DNA from 2 places in the Luteibacter sp. P1_D3 genome. Region 2 is predicted to be linked to the other one. Evidence: riboswitches for the same ligand, from Rfam matches in the RefSeq annotation. Region 2 holds a riboswitch; the other holds the start of a gene.
The links. Region 2 has a riboswitch for thiamine pyrophosphate ahead of AC1DYM_RS09715 (TonB-dependent siderophore receptor). Riboswitches for the same ligand answer to the same signal wherever they lie in the genome.

Region 1: it holds a riboswitch for thiamine pyrophosphate, as region 2 does, so the genes downstream of both, thiC (phosphomethylpyrimidine synthase ThiC) here and AC1DYM_RS09715 (TonB-dependent siderophore receptor) in region 2, are expected to answer to the same signal.

Annotation. Positions count from the first base shown of each region.
Region 1 is NZ_JBFUAT010000035.1:7,023-14,520, forward strand. It holds gene thiC (phosphomethylpyrimidine synthase ThiC) at 10-1,869, opposite strand; TPP riboswitch at 1,944-2,042, opposite strand; gene AC1DYM_RS18765 (TetR/AcrR family transcriptional regulator) at 2,079-2,741, opposite strand; gene AC1DYM_RS18770 (protein-L-isoaspartate O-methyltransferase family protein) at 3,104-3,763, shown strand; gene AC1DYM_RS18775 (TolC family outer membrane protein) at 3,798-5,207, shown strand; gene waaA (lipid IV(A) 3-deoxy-D-manno-octulosonic acid transferase) at 5,999-7,240, opposite strand; gene lpxL (LpxL/LpxP family Kdo(2)-lipid IV(A) lauroyl/palmitoleoyl acyltransferase) at 7,337-7,498, shown strand, end outside.
Region 2 is NZ_JBFUAT010000011.1:85,320-92,817, forward strand. It holds gene bufA2 (BufA2 family periplasmic bufferin-type metallophore) at 77-346, shown strand; gene bufB (MNIO family bufferin maturase) at 397-1,239, shown strand; gene AC1DYM_RS09700 (HvfC/BufC family peptide modification chaperone) at 1,236-1,979, shown strand; gene AC1DYM_RS09705 (hypothetical protein) at 2,212-2,886, shown strand; gene AC1DYM_RS09710 (phosphotransferase enzyme family protein) at 2,909-4,060, shown strand; TPP riboswitch at 4,064-4,159, shown strand; gene AC1DYM_RS09715 (TonB-dependent siderophore receptor) at 4,214-6,391, shown strand; gene pnuC (nicotinamide riboside transporter PnuC) at 6,381-6,974, shown strand; gene pssA (CDP-diacylglycerol--serine O-phosphatidyltransferase) at 6,946-7,498, opposite strand, start outside.

The DNA.
Region 1 (7,498 bases), on a different contig from region 2:
CTCGCGGACTCACGCTTTCGTGTAGACCTCGCTGCCCTGGGCGCGGAATTCGAAGGCCTTCTCTTGCATACCGGCCGACGCTTCCATCCCGGCGGCGTAGTCGCGCACATCCTGGGTAATCTTCATCGAGCAGAACTTCGGGCCGCACATCGAGCAGAAGTGCGCCGACTTGTGCGCATCTTTCGGCATGGTCTCGTCGTGGTATTCGCGCGCCTTGTCCGGATCCAGGCCGAGGTTGAACTGGTCATCCCAGCGGAACTCGAAGCGCGCCTTGGACAGCGCGTTGTCACGCACCTGCGCGCCAGGATGGCCCTTGGCCAGGTCCGCGGCATGGGCGGCGATCTTGTACGCGATGATGCCGTCGCGAACGTCCTGGCGATTGGGCAGGCCGAGGTGTTCCTTGGGCGTGACGTAGCAGAGCATGGCCGTGCCGAACCAGCCGATCATCGCCGCGCCGATGGCGCTGGTGATGTGGTCGTAGCCCGGCGCGATATCGGTGGTCAGCGGTCCCAGCGTGTAGAACGGCGCCTCGTCGCACATCGCCAGCTGGCGATCCATGTTTTCCTTGATCAGGTGCATCGGCACATGGCCGGGTCCTTCGATCATGGTCTGCACATCGTGTTTCCAGGCAAGCTTGGTCAGCTCGCCGAGGGTGTCGAGTTCACCGAATTGCGCGGCGTCGTTGGCATCGGCGATGCATCCGGGGCGCAGCCCGTCGCCAAGACTGAAGGACACGTCGTACGCCTTCATGATCTCGCAGATGTCTTCGAAGTGCGTGTACAGGAAGTTCTCGCGGTGATGGGCAAGGCACCACTTGGCCATGATCGATCCGCCACGCGAGACGATGCCGGTGACGCGCTTCGCGGTGAGCGGTACGAAACGCAGCAGCACGCCGGCGTGGATGGTGAAGTAGTCGACGCCCTGCTCCGCCTGCTCGATCAGCGTGTCGCGGAAGATGTCCCAGGTGAGGTCCTCGGCGACGCCACCGACTTTCTCCAGTGCCTGGTAGATCGGCACGGTACCGATCGGCACCGGCGCGTTACGGATGATCCACTCGCGTGTCTCGTGGATGTGCTTGCCGGTGGAGAGATCCATCACCGTGTCGCCGCCCCAGCGGATCGCCCAGACCAGCTTCTCCACTTCCTCGGCGATGCCCGAGCTCACCGCGCTGTTGCCGATGTTGGCGTTGACCTTGGTCAGGAAGTTGCGGCCGATGATCATCGGTTCGACTTCGGGATGGTTGATGTTGGCGGGGATGATCGCGCGGCCTCGCGCCACTTCGTCGCGGACGAATTCGGCCGTGATGCGACTCGGCAACGAAGCACCGAAGGACTCGCCAGGGTGCTGCGCACGCAGCGCACTGTCCGTGAGCGCGTCAAGACGCTGGTTCTCGCGGATGGCGATGTATTCCATCTCCGGCGTCACGATGCCGCGGCGGGCGTAGTGCATCTGTGTCACGTTGGCGCCGGCCGTAGCACGCAAGGGCATGCGCGGAGCCGCGAAGCGGATCGAGTCGAGGCGTGCATCGTCGGCGCGCGCCCGGCCGAAGCGGGATGACAGGCCATCGAGGCGTTCGACGTCGCCGCGTTCGGTGATCCAGCCGGCACGCAGGGCAGGCAGGCCGCGGGCAAGGTCGACGGCGTGTTCGGGATCGCTATAGGGACCGGAGGTGTCGTACACGACGATCGACGGATTGGTCTCGCCACCGAACAGGGTCGGCGTGGGCGCCTGGGCGATCTCTCGCATCGGCACGCGCAGGTCGGGGCGGCTGCCGGTCACGTGGATCTTGGTCGAGCCGGCGATCGGCTGGGTGACGGCTTCGGACAGTTCGCGCGCGGCGCGGGCAAGATCGGAGGGCATGGCGTTCATTGGCTTCTCGTTCCTTGCGGATAAGGGGAGAAGCGGACGGCGCCGCCACGGAAGCACGCGTGCGCGGACGCACGTTACCCGTGGACGAAGCTTCCTACGCCGGTACGGACCGGATCAGGTTCGAAGGGACTCTCTCAGCCCACGCAATTGCTTGGGCACCCCCGCTTCGAGGGGGATTCAACCACGAAGCGGGTATCCGACGCGAGCGCTCAGCAGTTCGGGCGCGGCTCGTAGGCGCGGATGAACATCTCGACGGCGGCCAGGGCATTGGCCTTGACCTCTTCGCCGAACTGCACGGCGCAGTCTTCGCAGCCGAACAGGCGGCGCAGCAGCAGATCGCCCTTGAGCAGGGCAAGGAACTGCGTGGTGGCGCGCGAGGTGTCGGCGATCTCCAGCTGGCCGCGGGCCGTGGCGCCGTCGAGCAGGCGCTGCATCAGCTTGTGCATGCGTACCGGACCTTCTTCCCAGACCAGCCGGCCGAAGCGCGGGTTTCCGCCGGCCTGGCAGTCCGAGAGGATGGCGCGGAAGGTACCGACCGACTCGACGTTGGTTTCCATCGCCGCGTGACGGCTGGCGATGTTGCTCAGGGTGACGCGGATGTCCGCTCCCGGGCTGAAGTCGAAGAGGTCATCCGGCAGGCGTTCCTGCACGTGGGCGCGGATCACCTCGCGGAAGAGGTTGTCCTTGTCGCCGAAATGGCTGTAGACGGTGAGCTTGGAGACGCCGGCGGAGGCCGCGACGGCATCCATGCTGGTTCCCGCGAAGCCGCCCTGGGTAAAGAGTGCCTTGGCGGCATCGAGGATGGCCGCACGCTTCTCCATATCCTTCGGACGCCCGGGACCCTGCGTTTTCATTTTCGGGCTGGCGTTCATGGCTACACCTTCACAAACAAAAATTATGACTTTATTATACGCAGCGGTTCAGTTATTTCCAGCACGTCATGGTTGTCATTCATGAAGCCGGAAAAGGTAAGGGTCTGACCGCTCGTCTGCCTTAGAATAAGGTGGGGCCGGCGCAGGTCGATCCCATGGGCATCAGGGACTTGCGCCACTAGCTGTTCAGGCGCCAGCGAGTCACTGTAGGGCTGGGCATGACTTCCGTCAGTCCCGTCTGGTGACTTCCGGCACTTAGTAGGCATGGCGCGGGCACCTCAGCCTTAACACATTGGGAAAGCAGGCTCCGAACGCTTATCCTTTCCAACCTTTTTATAGCTTTTCGTACGGAATCCAACACCATGGCGATGAATTTCGAGCAGGCCCGGCAGAACATGGTCGAAAACCAGGTTCGCCCGTGGGAAGTCCTGGACTTTGACGTCCTCGAGACCCTGAAGGGGATTCGCCGCGAGGACTTCGTCGCAGCGGCCCACCGCAACGTGTCTTTCGCCGATCTCACCCTGCCCCTGGGCCATGGCGAGGTCATGATGAAGCCGGTGGTGGAAGGCCGCGTGCTGCAGGCGCTGGAGCTGAAGAAGACCGATACCGTGCTGGAAATCGGCACCGGTTCGGGCTTCCTCACCGCCTGCCTGGCCCGTCTCTCCGCCCATGTGACCAGCATCGACATGCACGCCGACTTCGTCGAGGCCGCTCGCCAGCGCCTGGCCGCCACGTCGGTGACCAATGTCACGCTGGAAACCGCCGAGGCCGTCAACGGCTTCAACCCGACCGGCGTTTTCGACGCCGTCGTCATTACGGGTGCCGTCCACACGGTCCCGGAAAAGTTCGTGCGCTGGCTCAAGCCGGGTGGGCGCATGTTCGTCGTACGCGGCGATTCCCCGGCGCAGACGGCGGTGCTCCTCACCCACGAAGGTGAAGGCCGCTACCGCGAGGAATCGCTGTTCGAAACGGACCTTCCCTACCTGGCGCATGCCGCGCCGGTGAAGCGCTTCGTGCTCTGACCCACAGATTACCCATCACCCACGAGGCGAAACCATGCGCTTGAAGCTGCTCACCGTCGCGCTCGCATTGGCCGCGACGCCGTTCGCGAGCCATGCTGAAGACTTGCTCGACGCCTACCGCCAGGCCCGGGCAAACGATCCGGTGCTGTCGCAGGCCGACTCCACCCGCCTCGCCACCGGCGAAGGCGTGGACCAGGCTCGTGCGTTGCTGCTGCCCCAGGTCAACGGCTCGCTCGGCATCACCCAGTCCGATCCCGCTGGCCCGTCGCGCTCGGTACTGACCGACGCCGCCGGCAATCCGTTGCGTGATGCCGCAGGCAACCCGCTCCTGAGCAGCGATATCGGCCACACCCGCCAGCGCACGCTGGGCGCCACGGTCACGCAGAGCGTGCTCAACTTCAGCCAGATCGCCGACCTGCAGGCCGCGCATTCGTCCGCGAACTCGCAGAACGCGACGTACGAGGCCGCACTCCAGCAGCTGGCGACGCGCGTGGCCACGGCCTATTTCCAGGTCCTGACCAACGACGACGCCCTGACCTTCGCCAAGGCCAACGAGCAGGCCCTGGCCCGCCAGCTGGAACAGGCGCAGCAGCGCTTCGACGTCGGCCTGTCCGCCATCACGGACGTGCAGGACGCCAAGGCGCAGCACGATACCTCGGTCGCCGCCGTCATCACGGCCGAGAACACGCTGGCCGATTCGCGTGAAGCCCTCACCCAGATCACCGGCAAGCCGGCCGACAACCTGAAGAAGCTGCGTGAGCAGCTGCCGATGGACGCGCCGACCCCGAACGATCCGAAGGCCTGGGTGGCCGAAGCGGTCAAGAGCAGCCCGAGCATCCTCGCCGCGCAGTACAACGTCGAGTCGTCCGAGCACAGCATTTCGTCCGCACGTGCCGGCCATCTGCCGACCATCGACGCCTCGCTGGGTTACAACAAGAGCACGGCGTGGACGCAGAACGCCGGGGCCGGCTCGGCCGCTTCCGCGGGTACCCTCGGTTCGAGCGGCACCAACGGCCGTGGGGCGACCACGGTCGGCCTGACGCTGAACGTGCCGATCTTCTCCGGTGGCCTCACGCAGTCGCGCGTCCGCCAGTCGATCTACCAGCGTGACGCCGCCCAGGACTCCCTGGAATCGGTGCGCCGCCAGGTGGTGCGTGACACGCTCAACTTCTACCGCTCGGTCGTCGCCGGCATCAGCAAGGTCGGAGCGACCAAGGCTGCCGTCGAGTCCTCGGAGAGCGCACGCGACGCGACGCAGGCCGGTTTCGAAGTCGGCACCCGCACCATCGTCGACGTCCTGATCGCCCAGCAGAACCTCACCCAGTCGCTCAGCGACTACTCGCAGGCCCGCCACCAGTTCATCCTCGACAAGCTGCTGCTCAAGCAGACGGCCGGCACGGTGGACATCAAGGACCTGGAAGAAGTGAACTCGCTGCTGCAGTAAGGCCAACGGCTCCACCGAACGAAAAAAAGGCGGGCCTTCGGGTCCGCCTTTTTCGTTGCACCTGGCGCAACCGCCTCACCTGTAGGAGCCGATTCATCGGCGAAAAGCCAACGGAGCGAAGATGCCGAGCCCCGGCACACTCGCGCTTAGGCGAAGTCGCGGTCGGGTTGGCCCTTGGGGCCGCCGGCGCAGCTCTTCGAGGCGGGCCGTAGCTGTGCTCTCGCTCGCACGGGAACTGAGCGGCCCTCAGCTCATGCGGCCCCAAGGGCCAACCCGACCGCGACACCACACAGTGAGGTTGCGTGACGCAAAAGCGCACCACCGCTTCGTCAGTCATCGTTCGACAAGCGACCGGCTGCGCCATCTAGGAGCCGCTTCAGCGGCGAACCCTCAAGCTCTCGGGCCTTCATGTGAAGCCTTTTATCGCATCGGGCGAGCAGTTGAACCTCCTGCACGATGCGATGTTCGGCCTCGTTCGCGATATCGGTGCTGAGGGTTCGCCGATAAATCGGCTCCTACAACAGCGGCGCCGCGAAGTTGCTGGCGGTGCGCTCGACCGGAAACCACCTCAGCGTTCGTTGACGCGAGGGGCAAGGCCCTTGGGGCCGCATGAGCTGAGGGCGGCCCCGACCGGCTGACGGAGCGAGAGAGTGGCTACCGCCCGCCTCGAAGAGCTGCGCCGGCGGCCCCAAGGGCCTTGGCCCTCGCGGCTTTCGCTGGCGATGACTGCACCGGCTTCCTCGCTCTGTTGGCTTTTCGCCGATGAATCGGCTCCTACATGTTCAGTCCGCTTATTCTTGCAGCAACCGGTCGACGAGTTTCATTACTTTGCCGACGGAGCCGCGCTCGCTGTCGAAGACATGGCGGGCGGCGGTGCCCATGGCTTCGCGGCGGTCGTGGTCGCGCAAGAGTGAGAGGACTTGTTCGCCGAGTTCGCCGCTGCTGGCCACGCGTTGGCCGCCGGACGCTTCCAGAAGGGCCTGGGTGATCTCTTCGAAGTTGAACGTGTAGGGACCGACCAGCACCGGCTTGGCCAGCGCCGCGGGCTCGAGCACGTTGTGGCCGCCGATGGATACCAGGCTGCCGCCGACGAAGGCGACGTCGCAGGCAGCGAAGAACCGTAGCAGCTCGCCCATGGAATCGATCACGAAACACTGGGTGTTGTGCCCGGGCACGCCGTCCGTGCTGCGCGTGCCCACCTGGAAACCCAGACTGCGCACCGACGACTCGACGGCCTTGAAGCGCTCCGGATGCCGCGGTGCGATGAGCAACAGGGCATCGGGCAGGCGTCGCATCACGTCGAGATGCGCCTGGAGCACGGCCATTTCCTCACCCTCGTGGGTGCTGGCCGCGATCCATACCGGACGGCCTGTGCCCCAGGCTTCGCGCATGGCCTTGCCGGCCTGCAGCGCGTCGTGGGGCACGGGCATGTCGAATTTCAGGTTGCCGCAGACGGTGAGCTGGCTGGGCTCGGCACCAAGCAGGCGGTAGCGCGCCGCGTCGGTCCGCGACTGCGCGGCGATGTGGCTGACGCAGCGCAGGGCGCTCTTCACCAGCGAACTCATGCGCGCATAGCCACGCAAGGAGCGCTCGGACAGGCGGGCGTTGGCGATCAACAGCGGAATGCCGTGGCGCCGGCAGGCGAAGTAGAGATTCGGCCAGATCTCGGTCTCGACGATCACCGCCAGGCGGGGGCGCGTGTTGCGCAGGAAGCTCCTTACCGCGAACGGCAGGTCGTACGGCAGGTAGACACTATGGACGCGATCGCCGAACAACTGACGGACGCGTTCGGAGCCCGTGGGCGTCACCGTCGTCACCATCAGGGGTGCCTGCGGGTACGCCTCCATGAGGGCCTTGACCAGGGGCTCGGCGGCGTTCACTTCACCGACCGATACCGCGTGCACCCACAGGCAGCCATTCAGGCGCGGCGTCGGAAAACGGCCAAAGCGTTCACGCCAGCGCACGTGGTAGTCGCCATAGCGCATGCCGCGCGCCATCAGGCGGAGCATCACCAGCGGCGTGAACAGGTACATGGCGCAGTTGTAGATCAGACGCAGCAGCACGCGGTCCCCTGGGACTTGCCAGTGACCGGGCAGTATAGCCGCCCCCATTCGCTACAATGGCGTGACATGCCCGGAATGCCTCGCCCCTCCCTGACCCTACGCCTGCTTGCGCCCCGTCACTGGGCCGCGTGGATCGGCGTGGGCTTCATCTGGCTGATCGCCCACCTGCCCTTCCGGACACTGATGCGGCTGGGGCGCCAGGCGGGCCGGCTGGCCCTGCATCTCAAT
Region 2 (7,498 bases):
GTCGTGTAACCCACGGCGTCACTGACGCGAATCCATTCATGCCACTTCGGCAAACCTCAACCCCCGGAGAACGACCATGCATACCGCCACCCACAGCATCGCCGCTGCCGCCGCCCTCTTCGCCGTCTCCGCCGCGGCGATCTCCGTCCCCGCGCAGGCTGCCGAGCAGGCCGCCGGCAAGACCGTGCATTGCTACGGCATCAACACGTGTAAGGGCACCTCGGACTGCAAGTCCGGCAACCACGCGTGCAAGGGCCAGAACGACTGCAAGGGCCAGGGCTTCAAAGCCGTTTCGATGAAGGAATGCTCGGCGCAGGGTGGCAGCACCACGCCGCCGGCTCAGTAACGACACCTTGCCCGGTCGCATCGGCGACCGGGCCCTTTCCGGAGTACGCCATGCCTGCTAAATCGCTTCCTGCTTTCCATGGTTTCGGTCTGGGCCTGCGCGTGCCGCACTACGACGCGTTCCTGGCGACGCAGCAGCCGGTGGACTTCGTCGAAGTGGTGTCGGAGAACTTCATGGTCGACGGTGGTCGCCCGCTCGACATCATCGACCGCGTTCGCGAGCGCTATCCCGTCGCCCTGCACGGCGTGTCGATGAACCTCGGCTCGGTCGACGAGGTCGACGCCGGTTATCTTCGCCGCCTGCGTCGGCTGGCGCAGCGTGTCGATCCACTATGGATCTCCGATCATGTCAGCTGGACAGGCATCGACGGCTTCCAGTCCCATGACCTCCTGCCGCTTCCGTACACGGAAGAAGCCCTCGATGTGCTGGCGGCGAACGTGTCGATCGCCCAGGACGTGCTCGGTCGGGCGCTGGTGCTGGAGAATCCGTCGACCTATCTCGCCTTCGCGGACGCGAGAATGACCGAGGCGTCGTTCCTTGCGGCGCTGTGCGAACGTACGGGCTGCTATCTGTTGCTCGACGTCAACAACATCTATGTCAGCGCCACGAATCACGGCCTGAATCCCGATGACTGGCTCGAAGGCCTTCCGCTGGAACGCGTTCGTCAGGTGCATCTGGCCGGGCACAGCCAGGGCCGCGACATGTTGATCGACACCCACGATGCACCCGTGCCCGACCCGGTCTGGAAACTGTATGCGCGATTCGCGTCGCGACTCGGTCCGGTCGCCACCATGATCGAGCGCGACGACCACTTTCCGCCGCTGGGCGATCTGCTCGACGAGCTGCAGCAGGCTCGCGACATCGCCAGTGCTGTGGCGTGTTGCGCCGCATGAACCTCGACGCGTTGCAACGTCGCTTCGCGAGCGCCGTGACCGGCGTCGGTCATCCTGACGACTTCGAGGCGCGGGGCATGCGCGTTTACGCCAACAACTATCGTGGGCAACTGGTGACGGCGCTGCGCGATACCTATGCGAAAACGCGTCTGTGGCTGGGCGACGACGACTTTGATGCGGCGGCCGGTCGCTACGTCGATACCCATGCGCCGTCGTCGTGGACGCTCGACGCCTATGGTCGGGCCTTCCCTGACATGCTCGAGGCAGACTATCCGGACGATCCTGATGTGAGCGAGCTCGCGTGGCTGGATAGCACGCTGCGTGACGCGTTCAGTGGTCCTGATGCCGAAGCGATCGATCCCGCCATGCTTGCCGCCGACGACTGGGATGCCGTCGAGTTCGTGTTTGTCCCGACCCTGCGGTTTCGTTCGATGCGCAGCCAAGCGGTGGCGATCTGGAAGGCGCTGGCCGACGAGACGATGCCACCGGGTCCCATGCGGCCCGACGACCAAGGCGAAAGCGGCGTGCGCGTCTGGCGTCGAGGCCTTTCCCCCCAATTCGCCAGCATGGACGCCCATGAGTGCGCCTGTCTCGATCTGGCCCTGGCCGGCGCGACGTTCGGCGAGATCTGCGCCTTGCTCATTCGACGGCACGGACCGACGTCCGTCGCCGCCGAAGCGGGAGCCTTGCTGCGCGCCTGGGTGGCGGATGGATTGATCCTGCGCCTGCGCCAGGGATAAGCCGGCCGGGCTGACCAAAAAGGTTGACCCGTCCCGCGGACGCGCCGACAATCCGCACACTTCAAGCTCTGCGAGACCACGATGGACGACGACCCCAGGCACCCGTTTCGACGCCGCTAGTGGGCTCCCCGTTCGTGTTTCGCGGCCGGTAGCCAGTCTGGCCACCGGCTGGTCATTCCGTGACCCGCCTCCCTCTACCCTGGCCGCAGCGTTCGGCAGGGAGGTATGCACCATGCGCAACATGCTCCTTTTCCTTGTCGGGACGATCCTCGTCCTGGTCACCTCGCCGTTGCTGGCTTCCGGCGGGAGCTATCTCGTCGATGATGCGTCGACCGCGACGCCCGGTCGCTGCCAGCTGGAAAGCTGGCTGCAGGTATTTCGTGGCGGCACGCATACCGCATGGACGGTGCCCGCCTGCGGTGTCGGGCCGGTGGAATTCGGTCTTGGCCTCGGCGGCCAGTCCCATCCGGGATACAACCTGCAGAATCCCTCGATCAAATGGCAGCTCCGCAACGGCGACGACGCCGGCATCGGCCTCGCCGTTGCGGCAGACACGACCCTGCAGAACGGCCACCGCATCGGCTCCAACGTGTACGCCGCGAGCAACTTCGGTATCGACGACGAGCGCCGCCTGATGGCGAACGTCAACCTCGGCATGACGCGGGTGGAGCAGGGCGCCTGGCATCGCCTGGCGGGTGTCGGCTTCGAGTTCGCTGTCACGAAGGAGGTCGCCCTGCTTGCGGAGCGACTGTGGGCGTCACGCCTGTCGCAGACCACGCAGGCCGGCGTGCGTTACTACTTCGGCAAGGATGACGGCAACAGCGTCGACCTGGTCGTCGGGCGTGAGCGCGAACATGCGTTGCCGGTGTCGCATTGGGCCACGCTCGGCTTGAACCTGGCTTTTTGAAAGCAGCGGTTAGACTGCGGCGATGAACGACGATACCCACCTCACCCACGGTCTGGCCGGCGACGAATTGCCGCCGGACTGGCCACCGCTGACGCTGACCGAGGTCGAGGTGCTGCTGGCGCGCTTTCCTCGCCTGGGTGGCGTAGCGGCGGTGAGCTGGCGGAGTCCGCGGCCGTTATCGGCCGCGGCCCTCGTGGTGACGTTCAACGGGGAGGTGTTCGTCAAGCGTCATCATTGGAGCGTGCGCTCCGCAGCGACACTGGCGGAAGAACACCGGTTCGCCGGGCATCTGCGGGAGCGTGGCATCCCCGTGCCGGAGGTCCTCGAAGATATCGACGGCCAGTCGGCGATCGCGATCGATGCGTGGGTCTACGAAGTGCATCGGCCGGCCGTGGGCGCGGATGTCTACCGTGACGCGTTTTCATGGTCACCGATCGGCGGTGTCGCCCACGCGCGAGCCGCGGGCGCGATGCTCGCGCGGCTGCACCTTGCGGCCCGCGACTATCGGGCACCGCAGCGTTCGACACACGTCCTGGTGGCGCGCGCAGAGGTCCTTTCAGCGGCGAATCCGCTCGACGCTATCAAAGCGTCGTTTCCGTCGCGTCCTTCGTTGGGCGTCTATTTGCGCGAGCGTGACTGGCGCACGGAGATCGGCGAGGCGATGGCCCCCTGGCATGAACGTGCCGTTGGCGGCATCGCGCGGCAGCCGCGTGCCTGGACCCACGGCGACTGGCACGTATCAAATCTGTGCTGGAGCGATGCGAGTGATGAGGCGCGTATCACCGATGTCCTCGATTTTGGCCTGTCGGCGATGACGTTCGGGCTGTTCGATCTGGCCACGGCGATCGAACGCAACGCGATCGCGTGGCTCGATATCGCAAAGGGCGATATCGGCCGTACCGACCTGGCGCTCGCGCTGATCGGAGGCTACCGCGAGATCTGCCCCCTGTCGGCCGACGACCTGAGACTGCTGGCGGACCTCCTGCCGATCGTCCATGTCGACTTCGCCCTGTCCGAGATCGAATACTTCGAGGGGGTGACGCGACGTCGCGACCACGCCGACGTGGCTTACCACACCTTCCTGCGCGGGCACGCCGCCTGGTTCGCCGGAGCGCATGGACAGGCGTTGCTGGACGCCATCCGCGACGCCGGCGCGCCAATCGTGGTTCAATAGCGGTTCTAGAAGCGGGGGTGCCTGGCGTTGCCAGGCTGAGAGAGTCCCTTGGAACCTGACCCGGTTAGTACCGGCGTAGGGAGCTTGCAGAACCACGGACGTCCCCGGACGACGTGGTTCGCCGTCGCTTCGTCCGTGAACCTGAAGACGACGATGACTTTTCCCCGCACTCCGCTTGCCCTGGCCCTGCTTTCGATGCTCGGCGTGGCGCATGCCGCCGACGATACGGCGCCCCAGAAGGCCCGCACCCTGTCGACCGTGGATGTGAACGCCACCACGACCACCGGGTACCAGGCGGCCGACTCCCAGCTCGATACGTTCGGCAGCTTCGGCAACGCGCCGCTGCACGACACGCCGGCGGCGATCACCGTCATTACCCGCGCGCAGATCGACGACCGCCAGCCGCGGACGCTCAGCGAGCTGGTGCGCGGCGATTCGGCGATCAACGACAACTACGCGCCAGCGGGCTACTACCAGGACGTCTCGATACGCGGTTTTCCGCTGGATCTGGCGACGGGCTTCCGCTTCAACGGCATGATCATGTCGGCCGAGCAGCTGCCCGGACTGGAAGGCAAGGAACGCGTCGAGGTGCTCAAGGGTCTCGGCGGCCTGGAAGCCGGTGTCGTCGAGCCCGGCGGCCTGATCAACTACGTAAGCAAGCGCCCGGCCGACGTGCACACGGTGACGATCGGGACGGACTCGCACGGTTCCAACTATGAGGCCGTCGACCTGGGTGCATGGTTTACCCCATCGTTCGGCTTGCGCGTCAATGCGGCGAACGAGAAGACGCACGCGGCGATCGAGCACACCGATGGACGGCGCAGCTTCGTATCGATCGGTGCCGACTGGAAGATCAACGAACAGGCCACCGTGCAGCTGGATACCGACTACCAGACCAGCGGCCAGCGATCGGCGTCGGGCTACCAGTTACTCGGCGGCACGCAGATCCCCGAGCACCCCAGCCGCACGCGCCTGCTCGGCTACGAGCCCTGGCAGCGTCCGGTCGGCATCCATGCGAGCAACACGACCCTGCGCTTCAACTATCGCTTCAATGACAGCTGGAATGCGCAGGTATCGGCTGGCCACAGCCATACCGTGATCGACGACAACGTCGCCTTCGCCTATGGTTGTTTCTATGCCGCATCCTGCGCTTCCGGCGCGACGCCGGGCTACTTCTTCGCGCCCAATGGCGACTACGACGTCTACGATTTCCGCAGCCCGGACGACACGCGACAGAACGACGAAGTGCGCGCGGTGCTCACCGGAAGCTTCGCGACGGGTGCGATCGATCACGAGGTGAACGTCGGCGCGAGTGCCTTCCGGCGCACCGTGGACCAGCGCGCCTATGTGTACGACTACGTCGGCACGGCCAACATCGACGATCGGACGCCGCCGTACTTCGACCCCTCGCCAAACGAGCCGGGCCCGTCGGAACGACGCCTCACCAGTTGGCAGCGCACGCTGTTCGCGATCGATCGCATCCATCTCGGCGACACCTGGCAGGTGCTCGCCGGCGCCCGCCTGGTGAAGCTCGACGAGCGTGCTTACGACGACACGGGCGCCCTCGAACGCGATACGCGGATGACGAAGACCCTTCCGCAGGCGGCCGTGCTTTGGCAGCCGACGGCGCCCCTGACCACGTACATCAGTTATGGTGAAGGTCTGTCGCTGGGACGCGAGGCGCCCTACTGGACCTCGAACGGCAGCACGACGCTGGCGCCGCTGCAGTCGCGCCAGGTCGAGGCCGGCGTGAAGTACGCGCTCAGCGATGCCCTGGACCTGCAGGCGGCGGTATATCGCATTCGCCAGGCGTATCAGTTCGCGCGCCCTGACGATACGGCGGAAGGCTTCACCTTCGTCCAACAGGGGCAGGAGGTCCACACCGGCATTGAGCTCAACCTCGCCGGGCGGGTGACCGACAACCTTCGCCTCACGGCCAGCGCCAACGTGATCCGTGCCCGCGCCGAGAACACCGGGACGCCTGACTACGAGGATCATCAGGTCGTCAACGTGCCGCGCTGGCGGACGGCCGTGTACGCCGATTACACCTTGCCGTTCGCGCCGAAGTGGGCGTTGCTCGGCGGCTGGCGTTATGCGGGCACGAATGTGGCGACGCCGAACGGTGACACGCGCGTCCCGGCGTACCATGTCTTCGATGCCGGCCTTCGCTTCATCACGGCGGTCGGCGGCCATGCGATGACATGGCGGCTCAACGTGGACAACGTGTTCAATCATTTCTACTGGCGCGATACCGGCACCTCGGGCGGTGACAGCTACCTGTTCCCCGGCATGCCGCGCCTCGCCCGCCTTTCGATGACTTATGACTTTTGAGCTGTCGCCGTTCGAAGTGTCCGCCGCGCTGGTCAGTGCGGCGGGCGTGTGGCTGACCGCGCGGCGCAGCCCCTGGTGCTGGCCGGTGGGCCTGGTGTCGGTGATCGCGTACGCGTGGATCTTTGTCGACGCCAAGCTGTATTCGGACACGATGCTGCAGGTGATCTTCGCCTTCCTGATCCTCTATGGCTGGCAGCGCTGGTCGCGTAACCTCGACGGTAGCGGTCATGTCCGCGTCGCATCGCTGGATACACGAAGCGCGACGCGGCACCTCGCGATCGGCACGGCCGCGGCGCTGGCCCTCGGCTACGCCATGCACCGGTACACCGATGCCTCGTTGCCGTGGCTCGATGCAGCGCTCACGGCCTTCAGCCTCGTCGCCCAATGGTGGCAGGCGCGGCGACACGCCGCTGCCTGGTGGCTATGGATCGCCGTCGATGTCATCTATGTGGGCGAGTACGTCTACAAGTCGCTGCCCGTCACGGCGGTGCTGTATGCGGGTTTCGTGGTGCTTGCCGCGATCGGCCTGCGTGCCTGGCGACGGGAGAGGGTCGTTATAGCTTCGGAATGCGGAGTCGGCTGACCATCAGGGCGCCGGAGGCAGCAAACATCAGCGACAGCGGATGCAGGCCCAGCGAGGCGATGCGGACGCTGCCGAACCAGAGGTTCTCGTGCAACGCGCCCGTCGCCGCGGCGGCGCAGAGTATGGCGACAAGGACGATCGAGGTCGGGATGGGCGTGCCCTCGAAGTAGGTGACCTTGCCCTCGTCGTTCGAGTGGGACTCGGCGGTGACGTTGTAGCGTGCCAGGCGCGAAACGCCGCAGCAGACGAAGATCAGCAGGATCGCCCGGTCGAGGCCGCCCTGCATGCCGCAACCGTAACCGATGACGGCCGGTGCGACACCGAACGAGATCACGTCGGCGAGTGAGTCCAGTTCGCGGCCCAGGAGCGATGCCCGCTGGCGCCATCGGGCGATGCGACCGTCGAGGACGTCGAAGATGAGCGCCAGAAGGACCAGCCCGCACGCCATGTACAGGTGCCAGACGCCGCCTTCTTGCAGGTAGGTCATGGTCGAGAACAGGGCGCCGACCCCGCTGGCCGCATTG